Regions from separate parts of the Bradyrhizobium sp. CCBAU 21365 genome, predicted to be linked through region 2. Evidence: predicted binding sites of a transcription regulator. Region 2 holds the regulator's gene; each other region holds the start of a gene.

Region 1 (10,609 bases), 4.4 Mb from region 2:
GACCGGCGGCCTGACCGAAGCGCTGGCGATGGCGGATGCCGCCCGTGCGCTCGGCTTCGAGATCATGATCGGCTGCATGGTCGCGACCTCGCTCGCGATGGCACCGGCGATGCTGATCGCGCAGCAGGCCCGCTTCGTCGACCTCGACGGCCCGCTGCTGCTGGCCAGGGACCGCGACCACGGCCTGCGCTACGAGGGCAGCCTGGTCCATCCGCCCGACGCCGCGCTCTGGGGCTAACCGGCTCTCTTGTTGACGCGTTTTCCTAGCGCGAACCGGTCCCCACTTCGCTTGAAAACGCTATGAAGCGCTTGCGCGCCAGCCACATCACGAGCCCGCCCGTGGCCGCCATTGCGGCCATCATGTCGTAGACGCCGAGCCCGAAGCGCGCATAGACCATGCCGCTGACGATCGCGGTGGTGCTCGCGACAATGCCGCCGCAGGCGGTGAGATAGCCTTGCGCGCGCGCCATCACGTGAACCGGCACGTGATGCACCATCAGGCCCATGATGCCGACCTGCGTCAGGCCGAAGCTCAGCCCATGTCCGAGCTGGACCACGGCAAGCACCGCAAGCGGCGGGTCCTGCGCGGTGATCGCCCAGCGCGCCGCGGCACTGGAGGCTGCGATCATCACCAGCACCGCCGACGGCAGCGTGAAGCGCGGCGAGGCCGCAAACAGCACGATCTCGGCGATCACGCCGAGCACCCAGAGACACGCGATCGTCAGGCCGCTGAAGCCGGCCTGCTGCCAGGCAATCGATGCGAAGATGTAATAGGCGCCGTGGCTGCCCTGGATCAGCGCCGAGGATACGATGATGGCGAGGAAGGTGGGATTGCGCAGCAGTTTTGGCGCGCCGGCCGCAGGTGTGACGGCTGCCACTCGGCGGCCCAGCGGCCGCAGCGTCAACCCGACCAGCGCGCCGAGCACCGTCACGGCCGTGATGATCCAGATCAGGTCGACCTCCGCGACATAGCGGAGCAGGAAGCCGCTCAGCAGCGCGCAGACCGCGAAGGCGGCCGAGCCCCAGAGCCGCAGCGGTCCGTAGCTGAGGCCGAATTGCCTGACGCCGCGCAGCGCATAGGCGTCGGTGAGCGGCACCATCGGCGTCCAGACGCAGCAGGTCAGCGCATAGATCGCCAGCAGCACGAACGGCTGGCGCTGGGTGCCGATCACGGCAAAGCCGAACGCCGTGGCGAATCCGGTGGCGATGATCGCCCCGCGCAGCATCTGGCGCCGTTCCGCCGCCGCGGTGACCAGCGGCAGCACGGTGAAGCGCGTCACCGGCGGCACCGCGGTAATGATGCCGATCCAGGTGGCGTCGATGCCGATCGCCTTCAGCCACACCGTGAAAAACGGCAGGTGAACCCCGGTCATGCCGAACAGCGTGGCGTAGAATGCCGCGAGTCGGTTCGCGAATCGCCGCGATGCAACCTTTGCTGCAATGGGGATTTGTGATTCGGAAGACATCAATTCAATTGCGATTCGCGCGATATCGTGGTGATCGTTAGCGTAACGCGCAGTGATTTGCGCGGAGAGATTGTGATGGCCGAAGAAGCATTCGCCCTGTCGCCGATATCCGCCCGCGCGGCCCTGCCGAGCGAGGAGGACTATGCCGCGATCAGCGCGGCCTTCATGGAGACTTCGCGGGGCCGCTGGTTCCTCGGCGAATACGCCAAGCGCAACCGCAATGCCGATACCCGCATGGTGCTCGATGCGGTGGTGCGGATCGAGGAAAGCCTCAGCGCGCAGCGGCAAGCCGCCGCAGCGGCGATCAGGGACGAGCAGCTGGCGCAGGCGCTGGCCGCCCTGCGCGGCGCAATCGAAGCCGCCCAGGCCTCGGCCATGGCCGCGCTCGACGGCATCAGCTTCGAGCAGAGCCTCGCGCCGGTGCGCAAGGGCGTGCGGGTGATCAGGGAGATCTCCTGGCGGTTGCGCGAGATCGGCAATGACGGCCGGATCTGCGACATCATCGATTCGCAGGTCAGCGCGATCGAGGCCGGCGCCGCCGAGGTCTCGATGGACGATGCCAAGGCCGTGCTGGATGCCGGCTTCGCTGCGCTGGCCCGCCGCCTGAGCGAGTTCGATCCGGACAAGGCGGCGACGCCTGCGGCCGAGCCTGATGTGGCCGAGGCGCCGGTTGCGGAGCCGCCGGCAGCGGCCGCCGCGCCGCCACCGGTGGCTGAAAGTGCAGCCCCCGATATGGCCGCCACGCCGCCAGCGCCGCCTCAGGAAGCCGCTGCGACGCCGAACGTCGAAGCCGCGATTCCCGGCACCGAGGCCGCTACGGCCGTCATGCCACAGCCGAGCGAAGCCTGGATCAAGGCTGAAGCCGCACTGACCGAAGCCGAGGCCGCAGAGCTCGCCCGCGTCAGCGACGAAGCGGCGGCCGACGCCCATGACGAGGCGGTGCTCGACCTGATCGCGATGGAGATGGGTGCGCCCGATCCGATCGACGAAGAGGCGATCGCAGAGGAAATGCGCGCCGCCGAGGAGATGCGCATCGCGGAAGCGATGGGCGTCGCCGAGGCGATGGCGGTCGAGCCGGAAATGGTTGCGCCGGCCATTCAGCCCGAGCCGGCGCCCGCGCCGACGGTCGAGGTCAGGGCCGAAGTCAAGATCGAGCCGTCACCGCTGGCCGCAGCGCCGATTGCCGAAACTCTGGTGATGCCGCCGCCTCTCCCGCCCACCGTTGAGGCTGCTGCTCCCGCAGCGGAGATCTCACTCGGCTCGACGATCATCGCCAGCGGTCTTCTGAAAAGGCCAAGCGTCGCGGCCAACGATCCACTCGCGCCGATCCGCCGCATGAGCCAGGCCGAGAAGATCGCGTTCTTCTCGTAACCTCGACTTTTCATATCCGGTCATTGCCGGGCTTGACCCGCGCAAGACGACTGGCGCGCGAAGCATTCATGTCCCGTGGGCCTGCACACGCAACGTGAGCCAGCTCATGTACCGCGGCAGCATCTGTGCCTAACCCGGCGTCAGGCAACGAGTTTCGCGAACAGGTCGGCGTCGACATTGCCGCCCGACAGCACGATAACGACGTTCTTGCCCTTGGCATCGATCCGCCCGGCAAGCAGCGCGGCGAGCCCGACCGCGCCGCCGGGCTCGACCACGAGCTTCAGCTCGCGATAGGCGAAGGCAACGGCGGCGCCGACTTCGTCATCGGTGGCGTTGACGCCATTTGCGAGCAGCTTGCTGTTGATGGCGAAGGTCAGTTCGCCCGGCATCATCGCCATCAGCGCATCGCAGATGGTCCGCGCCGCGACTGGATGCGCCTCGCGATGCCCGACCTTGAGCGACAGAGCGTGATCGTCATAGCCCGCGGGCTCGGCGACGATCACCTGGGCCTGCGGATATTTCGCCTTCACCGCGGTTGCGACGCCGGCGATCAATCCGCCGCCCGAAGCCGGCGCGACCACGATGTCGGGCGTCAGCCCGAGCGCAGCCATGTCTTCGGCGATCTCGCGGCCGGCGGTGCCCTGGCCCGCGATCACGAAGGGATCGTCGTAGGGGCGCACCAAGGTCGCGCCGCGCTTGCCGGCAATGCCGTTGGCGATCGCCTCGCGGTCGTCGCGATCGCGGTCGTAGAGCACGACTTCGGCGCCATAGGATTTGGTGCGCTCGCGCTTGGTGATCGGCGAGTCCGCAGGCATCACGATGGTCGCCTGCATGTTGAGGATCTTGGCCGCCGCGGCGACGCCCTGGGCGTGGTTGCCCGAGGAGAACGCGACGACGCCGCCGCTCCGCTTGTCCTGCGGGATCGAGGCGAGCTTGTTGAAGGCGCCGCGAAACTTGAACGATCCGGTCCGCTGCAGCATTTCGGGCTTGAGGAAAACCTGGCTGCCGACGCGTTCGTTGAGAACGGGGAAGGTCAGGAGCGGCGTGCGCACCGCGAACGGCGCAACCACCCTTGCGGCAGCATCGATGTCCGCGGCAGCGACGGGTGGATTGAGAACGGTGTCCGTCATTCGCGATTTGTATCGCGGCGACGGGCTGGCGGGCAAGACGCTTTAGCGTGACCTGACTAGCGTGAGTTCGGCTGAGGTGCCGGCAGGACGGCGAAATGGTGCTCTTCGGCACCGAATTCGAACGCCTCCCCCTCGCCATCCGGCGGCGCGGGACGGACGTTCATGCAACGGTCGATGAACACCCGGGCCGACGCCTGCCAGGTGTGGAGCGCGGCAAAATCGACGCAGGCCTGCCGCGGGATGCTGAGCGCCTCGAGGCAGGCATGGCGCAGATCCTCGTCGAGCACACCGACCGGCGCCGCGCCGATCACGTCGCGGGGACCGGTGACCGGAAAAGCGGCAACCGGCAGGCCGCTCGCCAACGCTTCAAGCAGCACCAGACCGAACGTATCGGTCCGGCTCGGGAAAACGAACACATCGGCCGCGGCGTAGATCTCAGCCAATTCTTCCCCATGGCGGGCGCCGAGGAACACGGCGTCCGGATATTTCCGCTCCAGCGCCGCCCGCGCCGGGCCGTCGCCGACCACGACCTTGGTTCCCGGCAAATCGAGCTCGAGGAAGGTCTCCAGATTCTTCTCCACCGCCACCCGGCCGACGCTGAGATAGACCGGCTGCGGCAGGCAGAGATCGACGTCGCGCGGATGGAACAGCGCGGTATCGACGCCGCGCGACCACAGCACCACGTTGCGGAAGCCGCGCTGGCGCAACTCGGCTGCCAGCGCCGGGGTCGCCGCCATCACCGCCCGGCTCGGCCTGTGGAACCAGCGCAGCGCGCGCCACACCCAGGCTTCCGGGACCGGCGTCCGCGCCGAGACGTATTCGGGGAAGCGGGTATGGAAGCTCGTCGTGAACGGCAGGCCGCGCTTGCGGCAATAGCGGCGCACCGCAAGCCCGATCGGGCCCTCGGTCGCGATATGGATGCTGTCGGGCCTCGCCGCCTCGATCAGACTTGCGACCTTGGCCCGGTACGGCAGCGCCAGCCGGAGATCGCGATAGCTCGGCATCGCGAAGGTGCGGAACTCGTCCGGCGTCAGGAAGCTCACCTCGACGCCGAGCGATTTCGCCGCCTGTGCCATCATGGTCAGCGTGCGGACAACCCCGTTGACCTGGGGATGCCACGCATCGGTCGCGACCAGGATATGCGTCATGCAGCGCGTGCCGTCACTCGCGGAGCTGGCGCGATCCGGCGCACCGGGTCGGTCCAGCTGATGATCTCGAAATGGCCGTCCTCGTGCTCGGCGAGCGCGGTGCAGCTCTCCACCCAGTCGCCGCAATTCATGTAGCGGATGCCGTGCTCGTCATGAATCGTCGCGTAGTGGATGTGGCCGCAGATCACGCCGTCGCAGCCGTGGCGCCGCGCCTCGCCGGCAAGCGTCGCCTCGAACGCGCCGATATAGTTCACCGCCTTCTTGACCTTCAGCTTGGCCCATTGCGACAGCGACCAGTACGGCACGCCGAACATCTTGCGGAAGAAGTTGACGAAGCGATTCATCTGGATCGCGAAGTCGTAGGCCTTGTCGCCAAGATGGGCGAGCCAGCGCGCGTTCTGCACCACGAGGTCGAAGATGTCGCCGTGGATCACGAGGTAGCGCTTGCCGTCGGCACCGGTGTGAACGGTGTTCTCCACCACGTCGATGCCGCCGAAATGCGTGCCGTAATATTTGCGCAGGAACTCGTCGTGGTTGCCCGGGACGTAGATCACCTTGGCGCCCTTGCGCGCCTTGCGCAGCATCTTCTGCACGAAATCGTTATGGGTCTGCGGCCAGTACCAGTTCGACTTCAGCGCCCAGCCGTCGACGATATCACCAACGAGGTAGATCGTGTCGGCATCGTGAGAGCGGAGGAAGTCCAGCAGGCGGTCGGCTTGCGAACCGCGGGCTCCGAGATGGACATCGGAGATAAACAAAGTGCGAAAGTGCCGCTCTGGACTTTCTTCACTCAAGGAGTCACTTCCCATGCCTGTGCACCTAACAGATTCCTGTGACAAGGCGATGACGATCCCCGTGACCCAAAGCCCCACAAACAGTTAACGAGAATCAGCAGTACGCCCCTGCCCTGCGGATAACAGCAGCGTGCGACAATCTGGCGACATCGGCGGTCGCGGCTGTGTGGAAGAGGCGTTGTGTTGGCTGCGTAACGCGATGGAACGACCCGCGCGGTGCGTAGCCCGGATGGAGCGAAGCGCAATCCGGGTTCTGCGTCCGCGGATGATCTGTTCCCGGATTTCGCGGAGCCTGTCATCGGGCGCGCGTTCGCGCGACCCGTTGGCTCCATCCGGGCTACGCAGCTCCGGGCTTCAGTAATATTTGTGAAAGTGATGCACCGGCCCGTGGCCGTGGCCGACGGCAAAACGATCGGCAGCGGCGATTGCTTCGGTGATCCAGGCCTTGGCGTTGCGCACGGAGGTCTCCATGCTCTCGCCCTTCGCGAGCCCTGCTGCGATTGCCGAGGACAGCGAGCAGCCGGTGCCATGCGTATTGGCGGTCGCAATGCGCGGCGCAGCCAGCGCGATGCTGCGCTCGGCGTCGATCAGATAGTCGATGCTGTCGGCGCCGTGGCCGTGGCCGCCCTTGACCAGCACCGCGCGACAGCCCATCGCCAGCAATCGCTTGCCTTGTCGCTCGACGTCGGCCTCGCTCTCGGCAACCGGTTCGTTGAGCAGCGCCGCCGCTTCCGGCAGGTTCGGCGTGATCAGCGAGGCCAGCGGAAACAGCAGGGTCTTCAGCGCATCGACCGCCTCGACGGCAAGCAGCCGATCGCCCGAGGTCGCGACCATCACCGGATCGAGCACGACATGGCGCGGCGCCCAGCGCATCAGCCCGTCGGCGATCGCCGCGATCGTCTCGGCCTGTGCCACCATGCCGATCTTGACCGCGCCGACCGCGAGGTCGGAGAACACCGCATCGATCTGGGCGGTGACGAATGACGCAGGCACCGGATGGATGCCGCTGACCCCCGTGGTGTTCTGCGCAGTCAGCGCCGTGATCGCGGAGGCGCCATACACCCCGAGCGCGGCAAAGCTCTTGAGGTCGGCCTGGATGCCCGCCCCGCCCGAGGAATCCGAGCCGGCAATGGTGAGCGCGACCGGCGTCATCTTGCAGCACCGGCGGTTGATACGAATGCGACCATCGCGAACAAGACCATGGCCTGTCCTAGCCCGGCCGCGGATCGACGGCAAGTTCGCCTGACTTTACCGCGAGTTGGCCTCGCCTTGCCCCCTTGCCTCGCCCCTTGCCTTGGCCGCCCGTTTTGGGCCTATAGTCGCGGAAATCCCCGGAGACGACTTTGATGGTTCCTTTCTTCGTCCAGATCAAATGCAAGCTCGGCCAGTCCTACACCGTCGCCAACGCGCTGGCGGAGGCCGAGATTGCGTCCGAGATCTATTCCACCGCGGGCAATTACGACCTTCTGGTCAAGTTCTACGTCGACCACGACACCGACATCGGCCATTTCATCAACGAGAAGGTTCAGGTGATCCCGGGCATCCAGGACACCCTCACCATCATCACCTTCAAGGCGTTCGGCGCGAAGTAGGACGCGTCCACGAGAGCATGATGAGATTGAGTCGAGCTTGAACGGCGTCGAAAGTTCACCTCGCCTTTGGGAGAGGTGAACCGAAACCGCGGCGAGCCGGTTCAACCAAAGCTCATCCTGCTTTACGACTCCTTCTCCTTCTCTTTCTTCACCGGCTTCGGCGGTCCCTCGACCGGCGGCAGCGACTTGATGTACTCGGCGATCGCGTCGCGGTCGGACGACGACAGTTGCGAGGTGTTGCGGATCACGCGCACCATCGACCCACCGGCGGAGTCTCCGTCCGGCGTCTGGCCGCTCTCGAGGAAATAGGCGATATCCTTCACACTCCAGTCCGAGATCCCCCTCGGCGTGATGTTGGGCACCCAGCCTTCGCCGTCCGGATTCGGACCACCGGCGAAGCGCTGCGCGGTGACGATGCCGCCGAGGACATTGCGCGGGCTGTGGCACTCGGCGCAGTGGCCGAAGCTGTTGACGAGATAGGCGCCGCGATACCAATGCGCGGAGCGGCTTGCATCCGCGATGAACGGCTTGCCGTTCATGAACAGCAACTTCCAGACGCCGACATTGCGCCTGATGTTGAAGAGAAACGGCAAATCGTGGTCGCGCACCTTGCCGGCGACCGGCGGCAAGGTCTTCAGATAGGCGAACAGGTCGCGCACATCGCTGACCTTGGCGTGCTGATAGGACGGGTACGGAAACGCCGGGAAATAGTGCGCACCCGATGGCGAGGTGCCCTTCATGACCGCCGTGACGAAATCGGCCTCGCTCCAGCGGCCGATGCCGTCGTTCGGGTCGGGCGAGATGTTCGGCGCATAGAAGGTGCCGAATGGCGAGGGGATCGCGAGCCCACCGCCGAGCCGTGTGCGGTCGTCCTGCTTCGGCACGGCATGGCAGGAGGAACATCCCCCGGCATTGAACGTTGTGAGGCCATTGGCCAGGTCAGGCTGATAGGCAGGCAGCGCGTCGGCGGCGACGGTCGCGGGGATCGTCAGCCACCAGAACACGCCAAAGCCGATTACGCCGGCCAGAATCGCCAGGAGGAAAATTCGTCGCAGCATTCACCAATCCGTCATTGGTCGCGTCAGTTCTTGGACCAGTATGATGGCAACCAGCCGGACAAGCTCGCATCAAATTTGCCGCACCCACGATCATTTGGGGAATAAATCCGAAAAACTGCTGTTTGAGGATTGCAACCATCCTGTGACGTCAAAGGGGAGAGAACCATGTCGAACAAGACCTTGCTTGCCACGCTGACGCTCGGCGCCGCCATCGCCCTCGCCGGTCCGGCCTTTGCCGAGAAGTTCACGGCGAAGCTGGACAGCAAGAGCGAAGTGCCGCCGAATACCAGCGCCGCCACCGGCACCGCCGACATCGACTACGACGCCGCCTCCAAGAAGCTGAGCTGGAAGCTGACCTATTCCGGCCTGTCGGGTCCAGCCACCGCCGCGCATTTCCACGGCCCCGCCGAGGCGGGCAAGAATGCGGGTGTCGCAGTCGCGATCCCGAACGCGACGTCGAGCCCGGTCGAAGGCAGCGCAACATTGACCGACGCGCAGGCCGCCGATCTGCTCGCCGGCAAGTACTATGTCAACGTTCACACCGCGGCCAATCCGGGCGGTGAGATCCGCGGCCAAGTGACCAAATAACAAGTGACGAAGTAATCCATCACCAAGCAATCCTCACGAAGCAATCGTCGCGAGCTCGCTCCAACAAGAAACGACCGACACAAAAAAGGGCGGACGCCTCAAAGCGTCCGCCCTTCTCATTGATCGAACGATGATGAGCCGAGTGGCGATCAGCCCTTCTTGAGGCGATAGGTCTCGTGACAGCCGCCGCACTGCTTGCCGATCAGGCCCAGTTCGGCCTTCAGCGTATCGACATCCTTGATCTTGCCCTTGGCATCGGCGACCGCCTTGGCGAAGCTCGCAGCCTGTTGCGCGAAACCGGCCTTGTCTTCCCAGATTTTCGGCGAGGGGGCGTAATCGCCGTCCAGCTTGACGCCTTTCATGCTCTCCGGGAACAGCGTTGGCAGCTGCTTGGCGGTGTCCTCGAACTGGGCCAGCGCGGCATTGACGGTCGCCTGGTCGTAGGGCTTCTCGCCCTTGAGCATCGCCGCCAGCGCGCCCGCATTCTTGCCATTGTCCTTCATCATGGCCTGGGTCTTCTTGACCTGATTTTGGTCGGCCACCACCGCCCCTGCACTCAACGCAAGCATCGCTGCGACGACGACAATCCGCTTCATCGGCAAAACCTCTCAATTCCGCTCTGTCCCGGTCCGCGATCTGCGGCCGGGCTGGTTTGCAAAACACCGCAGGCGGAATCTTCATTCCGCCTGCGACAATTTATCAGAGATTATGGCGGCGCTGCGCCTCGCGGATCGCGATCCAGACCCGTTCCGGCGTCGCCGGCATGTCGATGTGGTCGATCTTGTACTCGCGATGCAGCCCCTCGACGATCGCGTTGACGACCGCCGGGCACGAGCCGATCGCGCCGGCCTCGCCCGCGCCCTTCACGCCCATCGGATTGGTCGTGCAGGGCACGTTATGGGTCTCGAACACGAAGGACGGCCCGTCGGAGGCGCGCGGCAGCGCATAGTCCATGAACGTGCCGGTGACGAGCTGACCGTCGGTCGGGCTGTACACCGCCTGCTCCATCAGCGCCTGACCGATGCCCTGCATCGCGCCGCCATGAACCTGGCCCGCCAGCATCAGCGGATTGAGCGTGACGCCGAAATCGTCGACGATGACGTAGCTGACGATCTTGATGATGCCGGTGGCGGGATCGATCTCGACCTCGGCGAGATGCGTGCCGTTCGGATAGGTGCCGTCGGCGCTGGCGAAGGTCGCGCTCGCATTCATCTTCGACGTATCGCCGCCGGGGCGTTTGGCGAGATCGGCAAAGCTGATCGAGCGGTCGGTGCCGGCGATGCGGATACGGCCGTCGGCGATTTCGAGGTCGCCGGCGCCGGCTTCCAGCGCCTGCGCCGCAAGCTCCTTCAGCTTGTTGCCGAGATCATGCGTCGCGCGCTGCACGCTGACGCCGCCGGACGGAATCGATGCCGAGCCGCCGGTGCCGAGGCCGGTCGCGATCTTGTCGGTATCGCCCTGC
Region 2 (10,609 bases):
GACGGCGCGACCGCGAAAGGCGCGAGCAGCGCCAGCACTGCCACGGCGCACAGACCTCGCCCTGCGGAAGCGCGAAAAGGGAAGGCGAAACGCATTTACTTACTCTGCTTCCTCTAATTCTGCTGCACCGGGCCCAGATGGGCCGCATCGATCACGAATTTCGCCAGTGCGCGACCGAGACAGGCATGAACCTTCTTGGCCAGATCGACACCATGCGAGGTGCTGAACAGGTCAAAATATCCGGCGTCGCTCCACTGCTTCATAATCGCGAACCGGTCGAACAGCGGAACGTCGTGCTGCTGCGCCACCACCTTCATGTTGTCGAGATATGGCGGCGCAGAGATCATCGTCTCCGTACGCGGGCTGTATTGCAGATTGACCAGCACCACGTCGGTCCCGGCGTCCCGCAACGCAACAACGCCTTCGTTGATCGCGGTACGGAAATCATCGGGATCGACCGCTCGCATAGCATCGACCGTTCCGGTCTGCCAGATAACCAAAGTAGGCTTTTTTGCTTCAACAAGCTTAACAAGAGTTCCCGCGGTCTCCTCGGCGGTGCTCTTTCCCTGTAGTTCTACGGATAGATCGATCGTCGACGACGGCAACGCCTCCTTCAGCGCCGCCTGCAGCGTGGCCGGATAGGCGCTCGCCTCGTTGCCCTGGATGGTCGAGGAGCGGCTGCCGACCACCAGCACGTTGAGCGGCCGGTTGGACTTGATGGCGTCGGTGACCTTGGGCAGCGAGCTCTCGCTCGAAAGCAGATAGGCGGGCACGTCGCAGGGCGGCGGCGGTGCCGGCTCCGCCGTGTCGCCGGCGCGCGCGGGCGCCACCGCCAAACCGGCCGTCAGGCAGGCTGCGAGCAGCGTCAGGCCCAGCATCGTCCGCGCGGACTTCATGCTCCCCCTCCCGCCATATCGGCGTTGCCAGCGGCGCCTTTTTTCGAGGCGCCTTTGTCGGCGGAGTGCTTGTACCACGAAATGATCCACGCCATGCCGCACATGATGAGGATGCCGCAGACGCTGATCAAGGCGTGCAGTGCGGCACCGCCAGATACTTCGGCAAGCACGAAGTGACCGGCGAAGGCGAGGAAGACCCCGAGACAGAATATCTCAAGCGAGTGCTGGCCACACAGGATCAAAGGTCGCAGCCAGGGCGATTTCAGCCCCGGCCAGTCCCTGGGCAGGAAGCGCACGGTGAGCGCGGCGAGCGCCAGGAAGTGCGCGAACCGCAACACGTCCAGGTCGGTCTTGTTGATCGGATACATCCATTGCTCGATCACCTTCGGCATGATGTGGCCGAGCTGCGGCACGTACCAGGTCAGCGTCACGAAGAACGCCGCGACCAGATAGACGATGCAGATCCACATCGTGATGTTCGACGACAGGATGCGCGACATCCGCCGCGCGCCGCCGAGCGCACACCAGGCGCCGAACACGAACAGCAATTGCCAGGCGAACGGATTGAACGCCCAGAAGCCGTTCGGATAGGCCGAGAGATAGAGGTCGAACTGCCAGGTCAGCGCGTAGAGCAGGACCGAGAGGCCGAGCGTGACATCGGGCTTCCATTTCATCAGCCACAGGATCAGCGGCAGGAACAGCATCAAGACGATATAGAGCGGCAGCACGTCCATGTTGACGGGACGGAAGCGCAGCAGCAGCGCCTGGACGATGGTGACGTCGGGCTGCTTGAGGAAGTCCATGATCCCCATTTCCTCGCTGTAGAGCGGGTTCTCGAACGAGGTCGCGACATAGGAGATCTCGGCGAGGAAGATCGTGAACAGGAAGACATGCGCGACATAGATCTGCCAGACCCGGCGCAGGATGCGCGCGGTCGCGATCACGAAGCCGCCCTCCAGCATGGCGCGGCCGTAGACGAAGGCCGCGGTGTAGCCGGAGATGAAGATGAAGATCTCGGTGGCGTCGGAGAAGCCGTAATTGCGGATCGTCAGCCAGGTCAGAAGATTGGTCGGCAGATGATCGATGAAGATCAGCCACAGCGCGAGCCCGCGGAACAGATCGAGGCGGAGCTCGCGCTCGCCGGTCGCCGGCAGCGTGATCGCGGGCGCAGCAACCTTCGCCTCGGCCTCAGCCTTTACTTCGGCCTTGGCGTCAGCCACCGGCGAACCGGCTATGGGGTCGGCAATCGAGCTCATCAAACACCGTGTCGGCTGCGGACGCCCCGCACGCCGTGCTGAAAAGATAATATCGGTCCGCCAGTTGCCGACAAAGCACGGAGTGCGGCGGCATGCGGCCGCGCTTTAGAGCGGAACTATGTTGAAACCACGATGAACGGACCGCCCTTGGGCCGCCTTTTCACGGCCCGGCAGGCGATTGGTTCCGGCGGTTCAATTGGCTATGATGGCGCCCTGTTCGAGCATGATCCGGTCGAAAACGGACCATGCGCCAGGACCATCGGATTGAGCCGCATGTACCGCGCCGTTACCCGCCAGATCGAAGTCACCGTCGAGCCGAACTTCATGCCGGAGCGCTCGTCGGTCGACCGGCGCGAATATTTCTGGTCGTACAGGATCGTGATCGTCAATTCGGGCCCGGAAACGGTGCAGCTGCGGACGCGGCACTGGATCATCACCGACGCCACCGGCCGCCGCCAGGAGGTGCGCGGCGAGGGCGTGGTCGGCGAGCAGCCGGTGCTCGCGCCCGGCGAACGCTTCGAATATACGAGCGGCGTGCCGCTGCCGACCGCCTCCGGCTTCATGACCGGCAGCTACCAGATGGTCACCGAAGCCGGCGAGCGCTTCGACATCGATGTGCCGACATTTTCGTTGGATAGCCCGAGCCCGGGCGGGAAAAGGGTGTTGAACTGACGCCAGCGTAGCCCGGATGGAGCGCAGCGCAATCCGGGGCAGGTGCATGCGCGGTTGGAGCGGCCCCGGATTTCGCGGAGCCTGTCATCGGGCGCGCGTTCGCGCGACCCGTTGGCTTCTCCGGGCTACGATGACGAACGCGTCTACTCCACGCCGGCTTCCTGCGGCGTGAACTCATACACCGACGAGCAGAACTCGCAGGTCACGACGACCTTGCCGTCCTTCACCATCTCGGCGCGGTCGTTCGGCGCGAAGCTCTTCAGCATCGACGACACCGCATCGCGCGAGCAGGAGCACTGCGCGCGCAGCGTTTGCGGGTTGAAGACGCGCACGCCGCGCTCGTGGAACAGGCGATAGAGCAGCCGCTCGCCGGACAGATCGGGATCGATCAGCTCGACATCCTCGACCGTCGAGATCAGCGACTGACCCTCGACCCACGCATCGTCATCCGGCACGGAATGCGCGGAGGTGCCTTCCGGCGCATCGCCGGGATGCAGATCGGCCTGCTTGGCGCGCTCGGGCGCCCTGGGCAGGAATTGCAGCAGGATGCCGCCGGCGCGCCAGCGCAGCTTGCCGCCCTCGCCGCCGCGCATCTCCTCGCCGACCGCAAGGCGCACCCGCGTCGGAATCTGCTCCGAGCGCAGGAAATATTCATGGGCTGCCTCTTCCAGGCCGCCGCCGTCGAGCGCGACCAGTCCCTGGTAGCGGCTGGTGTTCGAGCCCTGATCGATTGTCATCGCGAGGTGGCCCTTGCCGAGCAGCTCGCCCGAGCTCTGGCCATTCTTCAGGCGCGATGCGTCGTAGCGCGCATAGGCGCGCAGCCGGTCGGGCGCCTGGAAATCGACGATCAGGAGCGACACCGGACCGTCGGTCCGGGTCTGCAGAATGAAGCGGCCCTCGAACTTGACCGACGAGCCGAGCAGCGTGGTCAGCACGATCGCCTCGCCGAGCAGCTTGCCGACCGCGGGCGGATAATCGTGTTTGTGCAAGATCTCGTCGAGCGCGGGGCCGAGCCGGGTCAGCCGGCCGCGCAGGTCCAGCGCGCCGACCTCGAAGGCCAGCACGGCATCGTCGACAGGAACCGCTGAGGGCGCGCGAACCGGCGCCTCGGGCGTGATTTTGATGTCGGGGGATTGTGAAACCATGGCGCTCTATCTGGGGTCTCGGACCGCAAAACGAAAGGGGTTCACTCAACGCGAGATCGTCGTCCCGGCACAGGCCGGGACCTATGACCACGGGATTTTGTCGCGGCACAAGGCGTCTCCCCTTGTGCCTCTTTCATCGGCCGCAGCGTATGGGTCCCGGCCTTCGCCGGGACGACAGCATTGAATGGGCGCTACGCGACCGCGTCGAAACACCAGGCCAGGATGCCCTTCTGCGCATGCAGGCGGTTTTCCGCCTCGTCGAACACCACGGATTGCGGCCCGTCGATCACCTCGTCGGTGACCTCCTCGCCGCGATGCGCGGGCAGGCAGTGCATGAACAGTGCGTCCGGCTTGGCGAGCGACATCAGCTTGGCATTGACCTGATAGGGCCGCAGCACGTTGTGGCGGTGCTCGCCCTCCTTGTCGCCCATCGACACCCAGGTGTCGGTGACGACGCAGTCGGCGCCGCGCACGGCGGCTTCCGGATCGCTGCCGAGCATGATCGGCGCGCCGGTCGCCTTGATCCAGTCGCGCATCGGCTTCTTCGGCGACAGTTCCGGCGGGGTCGCGACATTGAGCTGGAACTTGAACCGCTCGGCGGCATGCGCCCAGGAGGCCAGCACGTTGTTGTCGTCGCCGGTCCAGGCCACGGTCTTGCCTTCGATCGAGCCGCGATTTTCCTCATAGGTCATGAGGTCGGCCATCACCTGGCAGGGATGCGAACGCCGGGTCAGGCCGTTGATGACGGGGACGGTGGCGTGGGCAGCGAGCTCGAGCAGCGCGTCATGGTTGAGGATGCGGATCATGATCGCATCGACATAGCGCGACAGCACGCGTGCGGTGTCGGCGATGGTCTCACCGCGGCCGAGCTGCATCTCGGCACCGGTCAGCATGATGGATTCACCGCCGAGCTGGCGCATGCCGACGTCGAACGACACCCTTGTGCGGGTCGACGGGCGCTCGAAGATCATCGCCAGCGTCTTGCCTTCGAGCGGCTTCCTGCCCTTCTCGTGCGCCTTCAGCTTCGCCTTCATGGCGGCGCCGGCGGACAGCATGTTGCGCAGCTCGCCGAGCGGCAGCTCGTTGATATCGAGGAAGTGACGGACCGGCTTGCTCATTATCCCGCCGCCTTCTTCGGCTGCGCCGCCGACAGTACAGAGCACGCGCGCTCGAGCGCGGTGATCGACGTATCGATCTCGGTCTCGGTCACGATCAGCGGCGCCAGGAACCGCACCACATTGTCGCCGGCACCGACGGTGAGCAGCTTCTCGTTGCGCAGTGCTGCGATCAGGTCACCCGACGGCACCACCGCCTTGACGCCGATCAACAGCCCCTCGCCGCGCACCTCCGACAGCACGCCGGGATAGCGGTCGACGACGGAAGCGAGCTTCTGCTTGAGCAAGAGCGACATCTTCTGCACATGTTCGAAGAAGCCGGGTTTCAGCATGACGTCGAGCACGGCATTGGCGGCGGCGACCGCGAGCGGATTGCCGCCGAAGGTCGAGCCGTGCGAGCCGGGCGCCATGCCTTCGGCCGCTTTCGCGGTCGCCAGCACCGCGCCGATCGGGAAACCGCCGCCGAGCGCCTTGGCCAGCGACATCACATCCGGCGTGACGCCCGTGCGCTTGTAGGCGAACAGCTCGCCGGTGCGGCCCATGCCGGTCTGCACCTCGTCGAAGGCGAGCAGCAGGCCGTGCTCGTCGCAGAGCGCGCGCAGCGCCTTGAAGAACGCCTGCGGCGCCGAGCGCACGCCGCCCTCGCCCTGCACCGGCTCGATCAGGATGCCGGCGGTGTGCGGGCCGATCGCCTTCTTCACCGCCTCGATGTCGCCATGCGGCACCTGGTCGAAGCCGTCCATCGGCGGGCCGAAGCCTTCGAGATATTTCGTCGAGCCGGTCGCCGCCAGCGTGCCCAGCGTGCGGCCGTGGAAGGCGCCCTCGAAGGTGATGATGCGGTAGCGCTCGCCATGGCCCTTGGAGAAGTGATAGTGGCGGACCAGCTTGATCACGCCCTCCATCGCTTCGGCGCCGGAATTGCAGAAGAACACGAAGTCGGCAAAGCTCTGCTCGCACAGCCGCGCGGCAAGCGCCTCGCCGTCCGGGCTCTTGAACAGGTTCGACATGTGCCAGAGCTTGGTCGCCTGTTCCTGCAGCGCCTTGACCAGATGCGGATGCGCGTGCCCGAGCGCGTTGACCGCGACGCCCGAGGTGAAATCGAGATAACGGTCGCCGTTGGTTGCGATCAGCCAGGCGCCCTCACCGCGCTCGAAGCCGAGATCGACCCTGGCGAAGACGGGGAGCAGATGCGACGTGGCAGCGTTGGTCATGGCGTTCACTGACGGTTTTTAAGCCGACAATTGCCGCGCGCCTTGACGCCAGCGCAGCAACGGCCAGCTTCGGAAAACAAAACGGCCGCCTTTGCGGGCGGCACGTGGCGGGCATTCTATGCTGCGGTCGGTAAGTGTCAATCGCCACGAAGTGGCCTTCCTGCAATGCGAAACGAGCGCAATCCGGAGCATTCCGGTGCGGTGGAAAAGCCTCATCGCGATGCTTAACTGTGTGGGAACATGTGGACGCACGGCCGCGGACTCTTGCGCCAGAGTCACGCCATATTGTAGCGTTTGGCCTGTCGGGTACGACATCTCGTGCGGCGGTACTGGACCCTCTAAGTAGCCTTCGTGTCTCGCGTAAACGTTCGGGCGCAACACCGTGCCCGGCGAGGGCTAAGGGATTCTGGCCGCAGGGATATTTGTCCAGATTGGCTCGCAGCGCCGCTCCAATGATTGGCCGGCGCTACGCGAAGGGAAGAATGCGATGACTGTATTGACCTGGTCCGACGATCGCGTCGAGCAGCTGAAGAAGCTCTGGGAGTCTGGCCTGTCGGCCAGCCAGATCGCGGCGGAACTTGGCAATGTGACGCGAAACGCCGTGATCGGCAAAGTGCATCGGCTCGGCCTCTCCGGCCGCGCCAAGGCACCCTCCACGGCCGCGCCGCGGCAGCGCAAGGCCCGCCCCGCCCAGCACATGATGCGGGTAGCGCGGCCGGTGTCGCGCGGCAACACCGCGCTGGCGCACGCCTTCGAGGTCGAGATGGAGCCCGATCCGATCTCCTACGACAATGTGGTGCCGATGAGCCAGCGGCTGTCGCTGCTCGAGCTCAACGAGGCCACCTGTCACTGGCCGGTCGGCGATCCCTCGAGCCCGGAATTCTTCTTCTGCGGCGGCAAGGCGCTCGCCGGCCTGCCCTATTGCGCGCATCACTCGCGCGTCGCCTACCAGCCCGCCGCCGATCGCCGCCGGCCGTCGGCGAAACCGCAGATCAAGTGAGCACTCGGGAAAAGACGGAAGAACTCAAAAACAAATCCCCGCGAAAGCGGGGATTTTTTTTGTCCGTAGCCCATTACATCACCGGCGTCGTCCCGGCGAAAGCCGGGACCCATAACCACTAATGCGTGTTGTTAGAAAGCCGTCTGGCCACGTGCCGATTACGCCGGCCGCGGCGTATGGGTCCCGGCTTTCGCCGGGACGACGCCGGTGATGCGGCTTGCGATGGCCACGCGCCCGTTACGGCTGCGGCTCGGCCTTGGCAAAGCGGTCGTCGAGCGCGTAGCCGGCGCCGCGCACGGTGCGGATCGGATCCTGCTCGCGGCCCGGATTGAGCAGCTTGCGCAGGCGGCCGATATGCACGTCGACGGTGCGCTCATCGATGTAGATGTCGCGGCCCCAGACGCTGTCGAGCAGCTGCTCGCGGCTGAACACGCGGCCGGGATGCTCGAGGAAGAATTCGAGCAGGCGATACTCGGTCGGCCCGAGATCGATCGGGCGGCCGGAGCGCGCCACGCGGCGCTTCTCGCGGTCGAGCTCGATGTCGCCATAGGTCAGCACGGTCGCAAGCCGCTCCGGGCTCGCGCGGCGCAACAGGCCCTTCACCCGCGCCAGCAGTTCCGGCACCGAGAACGGCTTGACGATGTAATCGTCGGCGCCGGTGGCAAGTCCGCGCACGCGCTCGCTTTCTTCGCCGCGCGCGGTCAGCATGATGATCGGAAGCTGCTTGGTCTCGGGCCGCGCCCGCAGGCGACGGCACAGCTCGATGCCGGACAGGCCCGGCAGCATCCAGTCGAGGACCACGAGGTCGGGAACGCGCTCCTTCAGCCTCGTGTCGGCATCGTCGCCGCGCCCCACCGTCTCGACATCGTAGCCTTCCGCATCGAGGTTGTAGCGCAACAGCGTCGTCAGCGCTTCCTCGTCTTCGACTACCAGAATGCGTGCGCTCATCGGTTTAAGTTCTTTCTCTGTGGTGATCCGTTGCCCAGACGCAAACCGAAACGCTTACTTCCTTGAGCATAGTCCCCGCGGAAACGATTTGTCGCGAGGATCATCCAGTTTCGCTCTTGCCGGTCCCGCACTTGCCGATCATGCCTCAGTTGCCCGGCACCGTGGTGGCAAAAGTGGTCATGTCCCCCTTCGGGCGCTTGTCGGTGATCTGCTGGCCCTCGATCATGTAGAACACGGTCTCGGCGATATTGGTGGCGTGATCGCCGATCCGCTCGATGTTCTTGGCGCAGAACATCAGATGGATGCAGAACGAGATGTTGCGCGGATCTTCCATCATGTAGGTGAGCAGTTCGCGGAACAGCGAGGTGCAGATCGCATCGACCTCCTCGTCGCCCTTCCAGACGTTCATCGCCGCCGGCAGGTCGTGCGCGGCGTAGGCGTCGAGCACCGACTTGACCTGCGACAGCACGAGGTCGGTCATGTGCTCGAGGCCGCGGATCAGCTTCAGCGGCTGGAAATCGCTCTCCAGCGCCGCGACGCGCTTGCCCATGTTCTTGGCGAGGTCGCCGATCCGCTCGAGGTCGGTCGCGACACGCATCGCGCTGACGATCTCGCGCAGGTCGATCGCCATCGGCTGGCGGCGCGCGATCGTCAGCACCGCGCGCTCTTCGATGTTGCGCTGCAGATTGTCGATCTCGATGTCGGCGGCGACCACGCGCTTGCCGAGCGCGACGTCGCGACGGATCAGTGCGTCGACCGACTCGGTAATCATCCGCTCGACCAGGCCGCCCATCTCGGCGACCAGGCGCGTCAACTCCTGCAGATCGCTGTCGAATGCCTTGGCGGTATGTTCAGAAGCCATCGCTTGTCTCCCTCAACCATGATCCCGGGGATCATGGTTTCGTGTCCTGAATTTTAGCATGATCCGATCGGAAAACCGGTTCCCACTTTTCCGGATCATGCTCTAGCCGAACCGGCCGGTGATGTAGTCCTGGGTGCGCCGATCGCTCGGTGAGGTGAAGATCTTGTTGGTGTCGTCGAACTCGATCAGCTCACCGAGATACATGAAGGCGGTCTTGTCGGAGACGCGCGCCGCCTGCTGCATGTTGTGGGTGACGATCGCGATCGTGTAGTCCTCGGAGAGCTCCTGGATCAGCTCCTCGACCTTGGCGGTCGAGATCGGGTCGAGCGCCGAGCACGGCTCGTCGAACAGGATCACCTCGGGGCGCACCGCCACGGTGCGCGCGATGCACAGGCGCTGCTGCTGGCCGCCGGAGAGCGACAGGCCGGAGGCGTTCAGCTTGTCCTTGACCTCGTTCCACAGCGCGCCGCCGCGCAGCGCCTTCTCGACCCGGTCGTCCATCTCGGACTTCGAGATCTTCTCGTAGAGGCGGATGCCGAAGGCGATGTTCTCGTAGATCGTCATCGGGAACGGCGTCGGCTTCTGGAACACCATACCGACCCGCGCGCGCAGCAAGTTGAGGTCGAGCTTGGGGTCGAGAATGTTGGTCTGGTCCAGCATCAGCTGGCCGACCGCGCGCTGGCCCGGATAGAGGTCGTACATCCGGTTGAAGATGCGCAGCAGGGTCGACTTGCCGCAGCCGGACGGGCCGATGAACGCCGTGACGCGGTTGGTGCCGAGCGTCAGGTTGATGTTCTTCAGCGCGTGGTGCTCGCCGTAATAGAAGTTGAGGTTGCGCACCGTGACTTTCGGCGGCGCTTCCGGCAGCGGAACCTGGGGAACGTGGCCCGCGGCAGTCGTGGAGACGGAAAGCTCGGTCATTTTGCGGCCCTTTCGGCACCAAGGATACGCGCGCCGATATTCAACGCGAGCACGGTGAATGTGATGAGCAGCGCACCGCTCCACGCCAGCTCTTTCCAGTAGGCGTAGGGGCTCTGCACGAAGTTGTTGATGGTCACCGGCAGGTTGGCCATCGTCTTGGTCAGATCCAGGCTGAAGAACTGGTTCGACAGCGCGGTGAACAGCAGCGGCGCGGTCTCGCCGGCGACGCGGGCGGTCGCCAGCAGCACGCCGGTGATCAGACCCGATCGCGCCGCACGATAGGCGATCCGCTTGATCACCAGCGAACGCGGCAGGCCGAGCGCGGAGGCGGCCTCGCGCAGCGGATTGGGCACCAGGAGCAGCATGTCCTCGGTGGTGCGCAGCACGACCGGGATCACGATCACCGCGAGCGCGAGGCTGCCTGCGATCGCCGAGAAGCCGCGCATCGGCACCACCACCGCGCCATAGATGAACAGGCCGATGATGATCGAGGGCGCGCTGAGCAGGATGTCGTTGATGAAGCGGATCACCGAGGTCAGCTTGTCGTGCTTGCCGTATTCGGCGAGGTAGGTGCCGGCGAACA
Region 3 (10,609 bases), 1.6 Mb from region 2:
ACCCATCACCGAGGCTTCGCGGACATTGATCTCGAAGCGCAGCAGCGCGTAGCTTGCATAGCCGGCCGAAACCTGCGGCAGCACGGCAAAGCGCATGCAGGACAGCCAGCTCGCGCCGGTGGAGCGGATGCCCTCGACCGGCTTCATGTCGGCATTCTCGACGATCTCGGCGAACAGCTTGCCGAGCGCGCCGGTCGAGTGAATCGCGATCGCCAGCACGCCGGCCATCGGCCCGAGGCCGAACGCGATCACGAAGATCAGCGCAAACACGATGCCGGGCACCGTGCGGGCGAATTCCAGCAGGCGGCGCACCACAAAGCGCAGCCACGGTCCCGGCGAGGTGTTCTGGGCCGCGAAGAAATTCAGCGCAAAGGCGAACACCGCGCCGGTCAGCGTGCCGACATAGCTGATCAGCAGAGTCTCGCCGAGCATCTTCAGCCACTTCTTCCAGCCCCAAAACCATTCAGGAAGATCGGTCCAGACCCGCGCGCCCGAATCAAGCGTCAGGATGCGGTCGAAATAGCTGACGAAGTTGCCGAAATGGGTGAACAGCGTGCGCAGGTTCACCTCCGCGCCGAACGCGGCGATCACCAGCACCGCACAGAACACGGCCACCGCCAGCGCAGCCCTGAGCCGCTTGCGCGCGACGGACCTGCGGTAAGCGTCTTCCAGCGTGGCCAGTTGCTGCGCCGGAAGAATGGATACGGCGGTCGCCATCGACGCGTGCCAGTCCGGTTCGAGTTGAGAAGAAAAGGCCGGGCTGTCGAGCCCGGCCCTCGTGATTCAGGCGATCAGCTCGCCTTCTTCTTGCGCAGATTGTCGACGAACTTGATCAGCTCGATGGTGCCGTCCCAATCCTTGGTGGTGGCGGGATGGAAGCCCTTCTTCTGGCCGTCGGAGAGACGGTCGAAAGCGGCCTTGTCCTTGGTCGGGGCGTCGAAGAAGGCCTTCGCGATCGCGGCCTTCAGATCTTCCGGCAGATCGGCGTTGTAGGCATAGGGACCGTTGATGATCGGCGCCGACTTGTGGATGATGCGAAAATCGTCCTTCTTCATCGCCGAGCCGTCGGCGTTCTTCAGCATGCCCTTGTGCAGCATCTGGGCCAGCGTGGAGTCGTCGTCGCTGGTCCACTGATTGGCCGCCATATCGACGGTGCCCTGCGCCAGCGCCAAGACGGCGTTCTCGTGGCTGCCGGTGAACACGACCTTGCCGAAATAGGTATCCGCATCGTGGATGCCCATCTTGTCGAGCTCGAAGCGCGGCACGTTGTTGCCCGACGTCGAGTTCGGATCGACCAGGCCGAGATTCTTGCCCTTCAGGTCATCGACGCTCTTGGAGGGGCTCGACGCCTTGACGAAGAATACCGAGTAATAGCCGGTCGAACCGTCCGCGTTGATGTCGTTGGCGAAGGCGTCGGTCTTGACGCCGGTCAGGCGGGCGCGCGCGAACGAGGCCGAGCCGTAGCTGGCGATCTGGATGTTGCCGGCGCGCTGACCTTCGATAACGGCCGCGTAGTCGTTGGCGATGCGCAGCGTGACCTTCACGCCGAGTTCCTTCGACAGGTACGCCACGAACGGCGTCCAGCGCTCGGTGACGCCGGAGGCGTTCTCGGCCGGCACCACCGCGAAGGTGAGCTCCGGATATTTTGCTTTCCAGTCCTGCGCGAATGCCGAACCGGTGAACGCCAGCACGGCGGCGCCGGCCAGAACGATGCGACGAGTGATCATGACTACCCCTCTTTTGTGGTTACACCTGTTGGCCGGGCAAAACGCCCAGCCTCGCAGATTGAAAAATGCGCGACGCTCAGGCCGCGGCTGCGGTGCCGAGCGCCGGAGCCGTTGCGCCGTCGGGCGCAGGCAGCGGTGCTGCGCCGATGACGTCATTGGCCTCGAGATCGTAAAGCTCGCGGGCGATATGGTCGGTCAGCGCCGCCGGGGCGCCGTCGAATACCACCCGCCCCGCCGCCATGCCGACCAGGCGATCGCAATAGGTCCGTGCCAGGTCGAGCGAGTGCAGGTTGCAGAGCACCGTGATGCCGAAATGCTTGTTGATGCGCAGCAGTGCATCCATCACGATCTTGGTGTTGCGCGGATCGAGCGAGGCGATCGGCTCGTCGGCAAGAATGATGTCGGGCTCCTGCACCAGCGCGCGGGCGATCGCAACGCGCTGCTGCTGGCCACCGGAGAGCTGGTCGGCGCGCTGCGCCGCGAGCGGGGCGATATCGAACTGATCGAGCGCGGACATCGCCAGCGCCCTGTCCTGCTCCGGCCAGGCCTGCGCCAGCGAGCGCCAGGACGGAATCTGGGCCAGCCGGCCCATCAGCACATTGGTCAGCACGTCAAGGCGGCCGACCAGATTGAACTGCTGAAAGATCATCGCCGAGCGCGCCCGCCATCGCCGCAGCGCCCTGCCGCGCAGGGCGGTGACGTCGGTGCCTTCGAACAGGATACGGCCCGAGGTCGGATCGGCGAGACGGTTGATCATCCGCAGCAGGGTCGACTTGCCGGCGCCGGAACGACCGATCACGCCGACGAAGCTGCCCGGCGCGATCGAAAATGATGCGTTGTCGACTGCGGCTATTGTGCCGAACCGGCACGTCAGACCTTCCACCACCAGCATGCAATGCTCCAACCGCGTTTGGGCCATCGCTATCCCCGGCGTTTTACAGTTATGTGACGTAACGTTGCGGTGCGGCGATCGTCCACACCCGCTCTCTTGTTGCTTCCTTGCCGTCATCGCAACGTCATGATGTTGTCATCAAGCGTCCCGATGACGAGCACGCATCCCCGGAAGCCCAAGATTCTTGAACATTTGCGGAGGCTCTGATGGCCGGAAAGACACTCTCGGTTGTGCCGACCGTCGACCCGACTGCGTCGGTCCGTGAGAGCAAGCTCGGCAAATATACCGAGGTCGGCGCGCGCACGATCCTGCTTGAAGTCAGCATGGGCGACTATTCCTACGTCGTGAACGACAGCCAGATCACCTACACCTCGATCGGCAAGTTCTGCTCGATCGCGGCGATGGCCCGCATCAACCCCGGCAACCACCCGATGCATCGCGCTAGTCAGGCGCATTTCACCTACCGCGCCAGCGCGTATTTCCCCGGAGAGAGCGACGACGCCGACTTCTTCAACTGGCGACGTGCGCATCACGTGCATATCGGCCATGACGTCTGGATCGGGCATGGTGCGATCCTGTTACCGGGACGGAACATCGGAACCGGCGCTGTCGTCGCCGCCGGCGCGATCGTGACCAAGGACGTTCCCGCATACACCATCGTTGCCGGTAATCCGGCGCGGCCGGTCAAGCGGCGCTTCTCCGAGACGATCGCCGACCGCCTTGCCGCGCTCGCATGGTGGGACTGGGATCACGAAACACTTCGGCGTGTCCTGCCCGACTTTCGCAAGCTCGCGGTCGAGGAATTCCTCGACAAGCATGAGGCCGAGGCCGTATCCCAATCGCAAGCCAAACAACGGAGCGCCGCATCGTGACGGACATTTTCATCGAGGGCGGGCGCACGCTGGTTGACGGCGTCCTGGTCGAGACCTCGCTGCGGACCGCGGGCCGCGACATCGGCGCGCTCGACGCCGAGCAGGGTCGCGCCGCGCTTCACATCGATGCCAGTGGCCTGCTGGTGCTGCCCGGCATCATCGACCTGCATGGCGATGCGTTCGAGCGGCAGATGATGCCGCGCCCCAGTGTCGACTTCCCGACTGACGTGGCGTTGATCGACAGCGACCGGCAGGCGATCGCCAACGGCATCACCACCGTGTTCCATGGCACGACCTGGTCGTGGGAGCCCGGCCTGCGCAGCGCGGAGAATGCGCGGAAACTGCTCGATGCGATCGAGGCGCTACGGCCGCAGCTCGCCGCCGACACGCGCTTCCACCTGCGTCACGAGACCCACAATCTCGAGGCCGAGGCCGAGATCATTCAATGGCTCGCCGAAGGCCGCATCGACCTGTTCGCCTTCAACGACCACAGCAACGTCAAGCCGAAGAAGCGCAACCAACTGGCCGAGCGCACCGGGCTCTCCGTCGAGGCCGTCAACGACATGCTCGACCGGGTCGTGGCGCGCCGCCCCGAAGTGCCCGCCTCGATCGCGCGACTGGCAGCGGCTGCGCGCGCGGCCGACATCCGCATGCTGTCGCATGACGACAACAGCCCGGCGATGCGCCAGGAGTTTCGTGCGCTCGGCGCCGTGATCGCCGAATTCCCTGTCAACGAGGAGACCGCGCGCGACGCCGCTGATGCGGGCGACTTCATCGTGTTCGGCGCGCCCAATGTGGTGCGTGGCGGCAGTCACACCGGCTGGACCAAGGCATCCGACATGATCGCACAGGGCCTCTGCTCGGTGCTGGCGTCGGACTACTACTATCCGGCGCAGCTGCTCGCGGCGTTCCGCCTCGTCGCCGATGGCATCCTGCCGCTCGCCAGGGCCTGGGACCTGATCTCGTCGGCACCGGCGCGCGCGGCAGGGCTCGCCGACCGCGGCGAGCTCGCCGCGGGCCGCCGTGCCGACATCATCGTCGTCGACGACAAGGTGCCGCTGCGGCCGCGCATCGTCGCCGTGATAGCGGCCGGACGGCTGGTGCACCTGGCGGACGCGAGCTGCCTCGTTCATTCGCTCGCACCGCGCAAGACGGTTGCGGCGGCATAGTCCGGTCCCATGGCCAGCACTCCGCGCTACGCGATCTATTATGCGCCGTCACCCGACAGCGCCCTGCACCGCTTCGGTTCGACGCTGCTCGGCTACGATGCCGTGTCGGGCGACGACCTGCCGTTTCCCGATGGCGTCACGCCCGACTGGCGCGAGGTCACCGAAGATCCGCGCAAGTATGGATTCCACGCCACGCTGAAGGCGCCCACCGCGCTCGCCGCCGGTCGGAGCGAGGCCGAGCTTCTCGATGCCTGTGCCGCCTTCGCCGGCCGCGCGCGGCGCATTCCGGTGATCGAACCGGTGGTCGATGCGATCAGCGGCTTCATCGCGGTGATTCCGGCCGGCCGCTCGGACGAGCTGCAACAGCTTGCCGCCGATTGCGTCGCGGAATTCGACGCGTTCCGTGCCCCGCTGACGGCCGCGGATCGCGCGCGGCGCAAGCCCGAGAAGCTCACCGCGCGGCAACGCGACTATCTCGACCGTTGGGGCTATCCCTACGCCATGGAGGAATTCCGCTTCCACATGACGCTGACCGGACGGCTGAGCGACGAACGGCGCGGCCCGATCGTGGCCCAGCTGCGCGAGCGGTTCGCGGCGATCGAGCTTGCGACGCTGGCCATCGACCGCATCGCGCTGCTCAAGCAGGCCGACAGCGCATCCCGCTTCCGCATCATCGGCAGCTGGCAACTGCGGGCGAGCTAATTTGGCTTCGCGAGCTCGGCCAGCAGCCACTTCTTGAATGTCTGCAGCGCGCGACTGCGCTGCGCGCCCGGCGGATGAACCAGCCAATAGCTGCCGGTGACGTGGCCGACCGGCAGGAGCCGGCGAATCGCGCCGCGCCGCTCGCTTTCCCCGATAAAGGGTTCGAGCGCGAGCGCAACGCCCGCGCCTCGTTCGGCGGCCTGCAGTGCGGCCACAAAGCTGTCGACCGAGATCGCGCGCGTTGCGGGCGGCACGGGCTCGCCGGCATGCTTGAACCAGAGCGGCCAGGCCGCGGGGAATGTCGTCACATGGATCAGGACGCCACGGCCGAGATCGGCAGCGGTGCGCAGCTTCAACCGCCGGGCCAGCGCCGGCGCGCCGACCGGAACGGTCCTCACCTCCATCAAGCGATGCGCGACGACGCCTTCGGGCTTGTCGGGCCCGAAGCTGATGCCGACATCGAATGTCTCGGCGTCGAAATCGACATTGCGGTTCGAGGTCTCGATCGCAAGATCGAGCTCGGAATGCCGGGTGAGGAACGAGGATAGCCGCGGGATTAGCCAAGCCGACGCGAACTGCGGCAGCACCTTGAGCCGTAGCCGGCGCTGGCCGGCCGCCTCGACCGCCGATTCCGCCTGCGCCAGCAGTGCAAACGCGCGACCGGTCGCAGCCGCCAGCTTCTCGCCGGCATGGGTCGGCCGGACCGCGCGATGGGCGCGGTGAAACAGCGCGGCGCCAAGATGGATTTCGAGATTGCGAATGCGATGGCTGATCGCCGAGGCGCTGACATTCAGCACGCCCGCGGCCTCCTTGAAGCTGCCGAGCCTGACTGCGACATCGAACGCCTGCAATGCCAGCAGATGCGCCGGCCGGAGGCTTGCAGCAGCGAGGTCTTCCCTCCCTTGCGACAGCGACCGGCGCCCCGGCCTTGGGTTGTTCCTGCTCATCAGCCGATCCTAGCGGCCGGGCCCCGTCGATGTCGCGCGGAAAAATTGTTCGCATGAATTTCATTCATCCGAACCCGGCTCGTTTCGCTTGTCGCCTGCAGGGCAATGGGCGAATCTGCCCCTCGAAACGGACCGGCGGCAAGCCCGGCCAGCAGAGCGGGAGGACGGCGATGACGGCACAGCTCGCGGACGAAGCATCCATCGTCGACCGCATCCTCAGGCATATCGATGCCAAATCGACCGATCTCAGCGACGGCATCTGGCACGAACCCGTCGCGCATTATCTGGCGCAGGATCGCTTCGCGGCCGAGATCGAACACGTATTCCGCCGCACGCTGACGCCGTTCTGTCCGTCGGCCGCGCTCGCCGAGATCGGCGCCTATGTCGCGCGGGACGCGGCGCTGACGCCTGTTGTCGCGATCCGTGGCGCGGACGGCGTCGCGCGCGCCTTCCGTAATGCGTGCCGGCACCGCGGCGTGCAACTCGTCGACGGGGCCGGCTGCAAGAAGGCGCTCACCTGCCGCTATCACGGCTGGACCTACGGTCTCGACGGCCGGCTGCGCCGCATCCCCGACGATTACGGCTTTCCCGGCCTCGACAAAGACACGCATGGGCTCGTGCCGGTCACCTGCATCGAGCGCAACGGCCTGGTGTTCGTCTCGCAGGACGATCCCGCCGCGACATCAGAGGCCGGCGGCATGCCGACGCTGTTCGGTGACGACTGGAAGCTGTACGCGACCACCGCGCAGGAGGTCGAGGCCAACTGGAAGATCGTCGCTGAAGGGTTCCTCGAAGGCTATCATATCCGATCGACGCATCAGGACACGTTCTATCCGCTGCAGTACGACAATCTTAATGTGATCGAGCCGTTCGGCCGCAACAGCCGGATCAGCTTCCCCTATCGGCGCATCGAGAAGCTGCGCAACGTACCGCCGGGCGAGCGCAGGACGGCCGGCATGCTGACGCATGTCTATCATTTGTTTCCGAACGTGATGCTCTCGACCTTCCCGACCAATCGGCTAATGGCCGTGCTCGAGCCGCTGGCGGTGGACCGCACCCGGCTCGTCACCTACACGCTGTCGAACCAGATCGCCGCGGAAGATGGCCGCACCGCGGTCGCCCAAGGACGCGATTTCGTCACCGCGGGCGCGGGCGAGGACCGTGAGATGGCCTGCGCGGCGCAGCGCGGGCTCGCAACCCGGGCAAATGCCCAATTCACCTTCGGCCTGTTCGAAGGCGCGATCAGGCATTTTCACCAGAACCTGGCCGCGATCATCGAGAGCCGTACTGGCGCACGTTGATCCGACCGCACTGCTGAGGACCGAGCATGCTGGACCACCCGACCGTCAAATACCGAACCGAGCAGGCCGTCGCGATCGTGACCATCGATCGCTATGACGAGGCGCGCAATGCGGTCAATCCGGAGACCGCGCAGGGGCTGGCGCAGGCGTTCCGCGCCTTCGATCGCGATCCGTCGCTGTCGGTCGCGATCCTGACCGGCGCGGGCGGCGCGTTCTGCGCCGGCTTCGACCTCAAGCGCACTGCGGCCGGCCATCGCGGCCACCGCGTCGAGAACGGCGATGGCCCGATGGGCCCGACGCGGATGAAGCTGTCGAAGCCGGTGATCGCCGCCGTCGAGGGCCCCGCCGTGGCGGGCGGCCTCGAGCTTGCGATCTGGTGCGATCTTAGGGTCGTCGCGCGTGACGCCACCTTCGGCATTTATTGCCGGCGCTTCGGCGTACCGTTGATGGATCTCGGCACCGTGCGCCTGCCGCGGCTGATCGGGCACAGCCGCGCGATGGACATGATTCTCACCGGACGCGGCGTCTCCGGCGAAGAGGCCGGACGGATCGGGCTCGCCAACCGCGTGGTCGTCCCCGGCACGGCGCTGGCCGAAGCGCGCAGCCTCGCCCATGATCTGTGCCGCCTGCCGCAGGCGGCGTTGCGCAGCGATCGGCTCTCCGCGATCGAGCAGTGGGGGCTCGGCTGGGAGCAGGCTACGCTGAACGAGTTTCGCCTCGGGCTTGCGACGGTTGCGAGCGGCGAGACCGAGGCCGGCGCACGCCGCTTCGCGGCGGGCAAAGGCCGGCACGGCGATTTCGCCGACATCGCCTGAGAAACCGATTGCAGCGGCGGTGCTACTCGTCCACCCGGGTTCGGTCGATGATCTCGGCGGCGCCCTTCTCCAGCAGTTCCATGCCGACGGCGCGGCCGAGTTCGCGCGGCCGGTCCGCGGGCCCGCGCCGCGTCACCTCGATGAAGCCGGCGCCGGCCTCGTCGAGCACGGAGGCGCGCAGCGTCATCTCGCTGCCCGCGAGCGTGGCGTGGCCGGCGATCGGCGAATTGCAATGGCCGTTGAGCACCCACAGCACCTCGCGCTCGGCCTCGGCGGCGAGCCGCGACTGCACGTTGTCGATCCCGGCAAGCCGCGCGCGCGTCGCCCAGTCGGTCTCGACGCATTCCACCGCGACAATGCCCTGGCCGACCGCCGGCAGCATCTCGCCGACCGAGAAATCATGCGCGATGCGCGCGGTCATGCCGATGCGCTCCAGGCCCGAGCGCGCCATCACCAGCGCATCCGCCGGCCCGACCTCGCCGCCGCCGGGCAGCCGCTGCTTGTCGCCCCGATCGAGTTTTGCAACTCGCGTGTCGGCGGCGCCGCGATAATGGATCACGGTCGCTTCCGGAAACAGCCGGCGCAGATAGGCGGCGCGGCGCACGGCGTTGGTGCCGATCATGAAGCCCTTGCCGCGCGCGGCGCGGAGGGTGTCGAGCGACAGGCCGGGACGCAGCACGAGGCTGTCATTGGCGGCATCGCGCGCCAGCATCGCCGCGAGGACGAGACCCGGCGTCTCCTCATTGCCCGGCACGTCCTTCAGCGAATGCATCGCCGCCTGCAAGGTGCCGGCACGCATGGCTTCGCGGATCTCGGCGACGAAGGCGCCGCCCTTGCCGCCATGGCGCAACAGCTTGCTGGTCTGGTCCTGGTCGCCGCGGGTCTCGAACTTGACGATGTCGACGGCAAGGTCCGGCGCCGAAGCGCGCAGCAGCCGCGCGACCTCATCCGTCTGCGCGAGCGCCATCGCGCTCTTGCGCGTCCCAATCCGCAAAACCTGTCCCGACACGAAAGCTCCGCTGCGCGTGATCATCAACGGCTGGGGATTAGAACAAAAGGCCAGTCAAAACAACGGTTTTTGCCCCTCTTTGGCCACGCTCAGACGAGCTCCTCGACAAGCTGCACCCCGGCCGCGCGCATCGCCGCGGTGGCGACGGCAAGCGAACCGCCGAGATCGATGGCGCGGCAGCCCGCCAGCACGACAATGGTCTCGAAACCGAGCCGCCGCGCATCGAGCGCCGAATACTGCACGCAGAAATCCGTCGCCAGCCCGGCCATCACGACGCGCCTGAGGCCGCGCTCGCGCAGATAGCCGGCGAGCCCGGTCGGCGTCTTGCGGTCGTTCTCGAAGAATGCCGAGTAGGAATCGATCGCGACGCGGAAGCCCTTGCGGATCACGAGCTCGGCCCGGTCGATCGCAAGGTCGGGATGAAACGCCGCGCCCGCGCTGCCCTGGATGCAATGATCCGGCCACAGCGTCTGCGGCCCATACGGCATGGCGATCTCGGAGAACGGCGCCGCGCCCGGATGCGAGGTCGCAAACGAGCTGTGGCCGGCCGGGTGCCAGTCCTGGGTCAGCACGACATGGTCGAACCGCGCGGCGAGCCGGTTGACGACCGGCACGACGGCATCGCCGTCCGCGACCGCCAGCGCACCGCCGGGGCAGAAATCGTTCTGCACGTCGATGACCAGCAACAGATCGTCGGGCGCAATCCTCATCAGGTGCCGATCCGCAATGACGCGCGCAGCTTGCGCAGGCAGGCGATCACCGACAGCGCGGTGATGCGGCCGGTCTTCGGGTTCTCCGAGGGGATGTTCTCGATCATCATCGAGAACCGGGCGGAATCGGAATCGACCTCGATCCGGTGGGTGTTGCGGGTCACGGTCGGATCCGCCCAGATCTCGACCCTTGTGCGGTCGGGGCCGATGCCGGCCAGCGACAGCGCCACCGCGACGTTGAGGTTGGCCGGAAAGCCCTTGGCGGCGTCGCGCGCACTGCCCTCGAAGATGCGCAGCGGCTCGGTGATGCCTTCGATCCGGATGTTGTTCTCGGCCAGATGCGGCGCACCGACCAGGCCCGCGACCGGCTTGCGCGTCACGAGCTTGGCCGAATGAATGGTCCCGACGGCCGCCGCGGTCACCGCATCGAGCCCGATCAGCGCGCCGGTCGGCACGATGATCTGG

Evidence for each region. Region 2 encodes PhoB, which activates phosphate uptake and scavenging genes when phosphate is short. Its sites were predicted from a motif close to TGTCATNNANCTGTCAT; they were not measured.
Region 1: the regulator PhoB is predicted to act here: its motif matches at 5,948-5,964, upstream of XI02_RS29540 (UDP-2,3-diacylglucosamine diphosphatase).
Region 3: the regulator PhoB is predicted to act here: its motif matches at 2,742-2,758, upstream of phnC (phosphonate ABC transporter ATP-binding protein).

The regions. Positions count from the first base shown of each region.
Region 1 is NZ_CP030036.1:6,255,856-6,266,464, forward strand. It holds gene dgcA (N-acetyl-D-Glu racemase DgcA) at 1-238, shown strand, start outside; gene XI02_RS29520 (MFS transporter) at 264-1,466, opposite strand; gene XI02_RS29525 (hypothetical protein) at 1,542-2,837, shown strand; gene XI02_RS29530 (threonine/serine dehydratase) at 2,978-3,967, opposite strand; gene XI02_RS29535 (glycosyltransferase family 1 protein) at 4,024-5,115, opposite strand; gene XI02_RS29540 (UDP-2,3-diacylglucosamine diphosphatase) at 5,112-5,924, opposite strand; gene thiD (bifunctional hydroxymethylpyrimidine kinase/phosphomethylpyrimidine kinase) at 6,264-7,061, opposite strand; gene XI02_RS29550 (Lrp/AsnC ligand binding domain-containing protein) at 7,256-7,501, shown strand; gene XI02_RS29555 (cytochrome c) at 7,624-8,559, opposite strand; gene XI02_RS29560 (CHRD domain-containing protein) at 8,725-9,147, shown strand; gene XI02_RS29565 (cytochrome c) at 9,297-9,743, opposite strand; gene XI02_RS29570 (xanthine dehydrogenase family protein molybdopterin-binding subunit) at 9,847-10,609, opposite strand, start outside.
Region 2 is NZ_CP030036.1:1,182,654-1,193,262, reverse strand. It holds gene XI02_RS05550 (SGNH/GDSL hydrolase family protein) at 1-95, opposite strand, end outside; gene XI02_RS05545 (SGNH/GDSL hydrolase family protein) at 114-896, opposite strand; gene XI02_RS05540 (OpgC domain-containing protein) at 893-2,152, opposite strand; gene apaG (Co2+/Mg2+ efflux protein ApaG) at 2,426-2,824, shown strand; gene XI02_RS05530 (Hsp33 family molecular chaperone) at 2,968-3,969, opposite strand; gene argF (ornithine carbamoyltransferase) at 4,161-5,087, opposite strand; gene XI02_RS05520 (aspartate aminotransferase family protein) at 5,087-6,295, opposite strand; gene XI02_RS05515 (GcrA family cell cycle regulator) at 6,783-7,295, shown strand; gene phoB (phosphate regulon transcriptional regulator PhoB) at 7,533-8,243, opposite strand; gene phoU (phosphate signaling complex protein PhoU) at 8,389-9,105, opposite strand; gene pstB (phosphate ABC transporter ATP-binding protein PstB) at 9,208-10,026, opposite strand; gene pstA (phosphate ABC transporter permease PstA) at 10,023-10,609, opposite strand, start outside.
Region 3 is NZ_CP030036.1:2,824,068-2,834,676, reverse strand. It holds gene phnE (phosphonate ABC transporter, permease protein PhnE) at 1-717, opposite strand, end outside; gene phnD (phosphonate ABC transporter substrate-binding protein) at 792-1,727, opposite strand; gene phnC (phosphonate ABC transporter ATP-binding protein) at 1,804-2,619, opposite strand; gene XI02_RS12990 (chloramphenicol acetyltransferase) at 2,826-3,491, shown strand; gene XI02_RS12985 (alpha-D-ribose 1-methylphosphonate 5-triphosphate diphosphatase) at 3,488-4,660, shown strand; gene XI02_RS12980 (DUF1045 domain-containing protein) at 4,670-5,362, shown strand; gene XI02_RS12975 (LysR substrate-binding domain-containing protein) at 5,359-6,309, opposite strand; gene XI02_RS12970 (aromatic ring-hydroxylating dioxygenase subunit alpha) at 6,480-7,610, shown strand; gene XI02_RS12965 (crotonase/enoyl-CoA hydratase family protein) at 7,637-8,425, shown strand; gene hemC (hydroxymethylbilane synthase) at 8,448-9,458, opposite strand; gene pncA (bifunctional nicotinamidase/pyrazinamidase) at 9,524-10,144, opposite strand; gene XI02_RS12950 (aspartate dehydrogenase) at 10,144-10,609, opposite strand, start outside.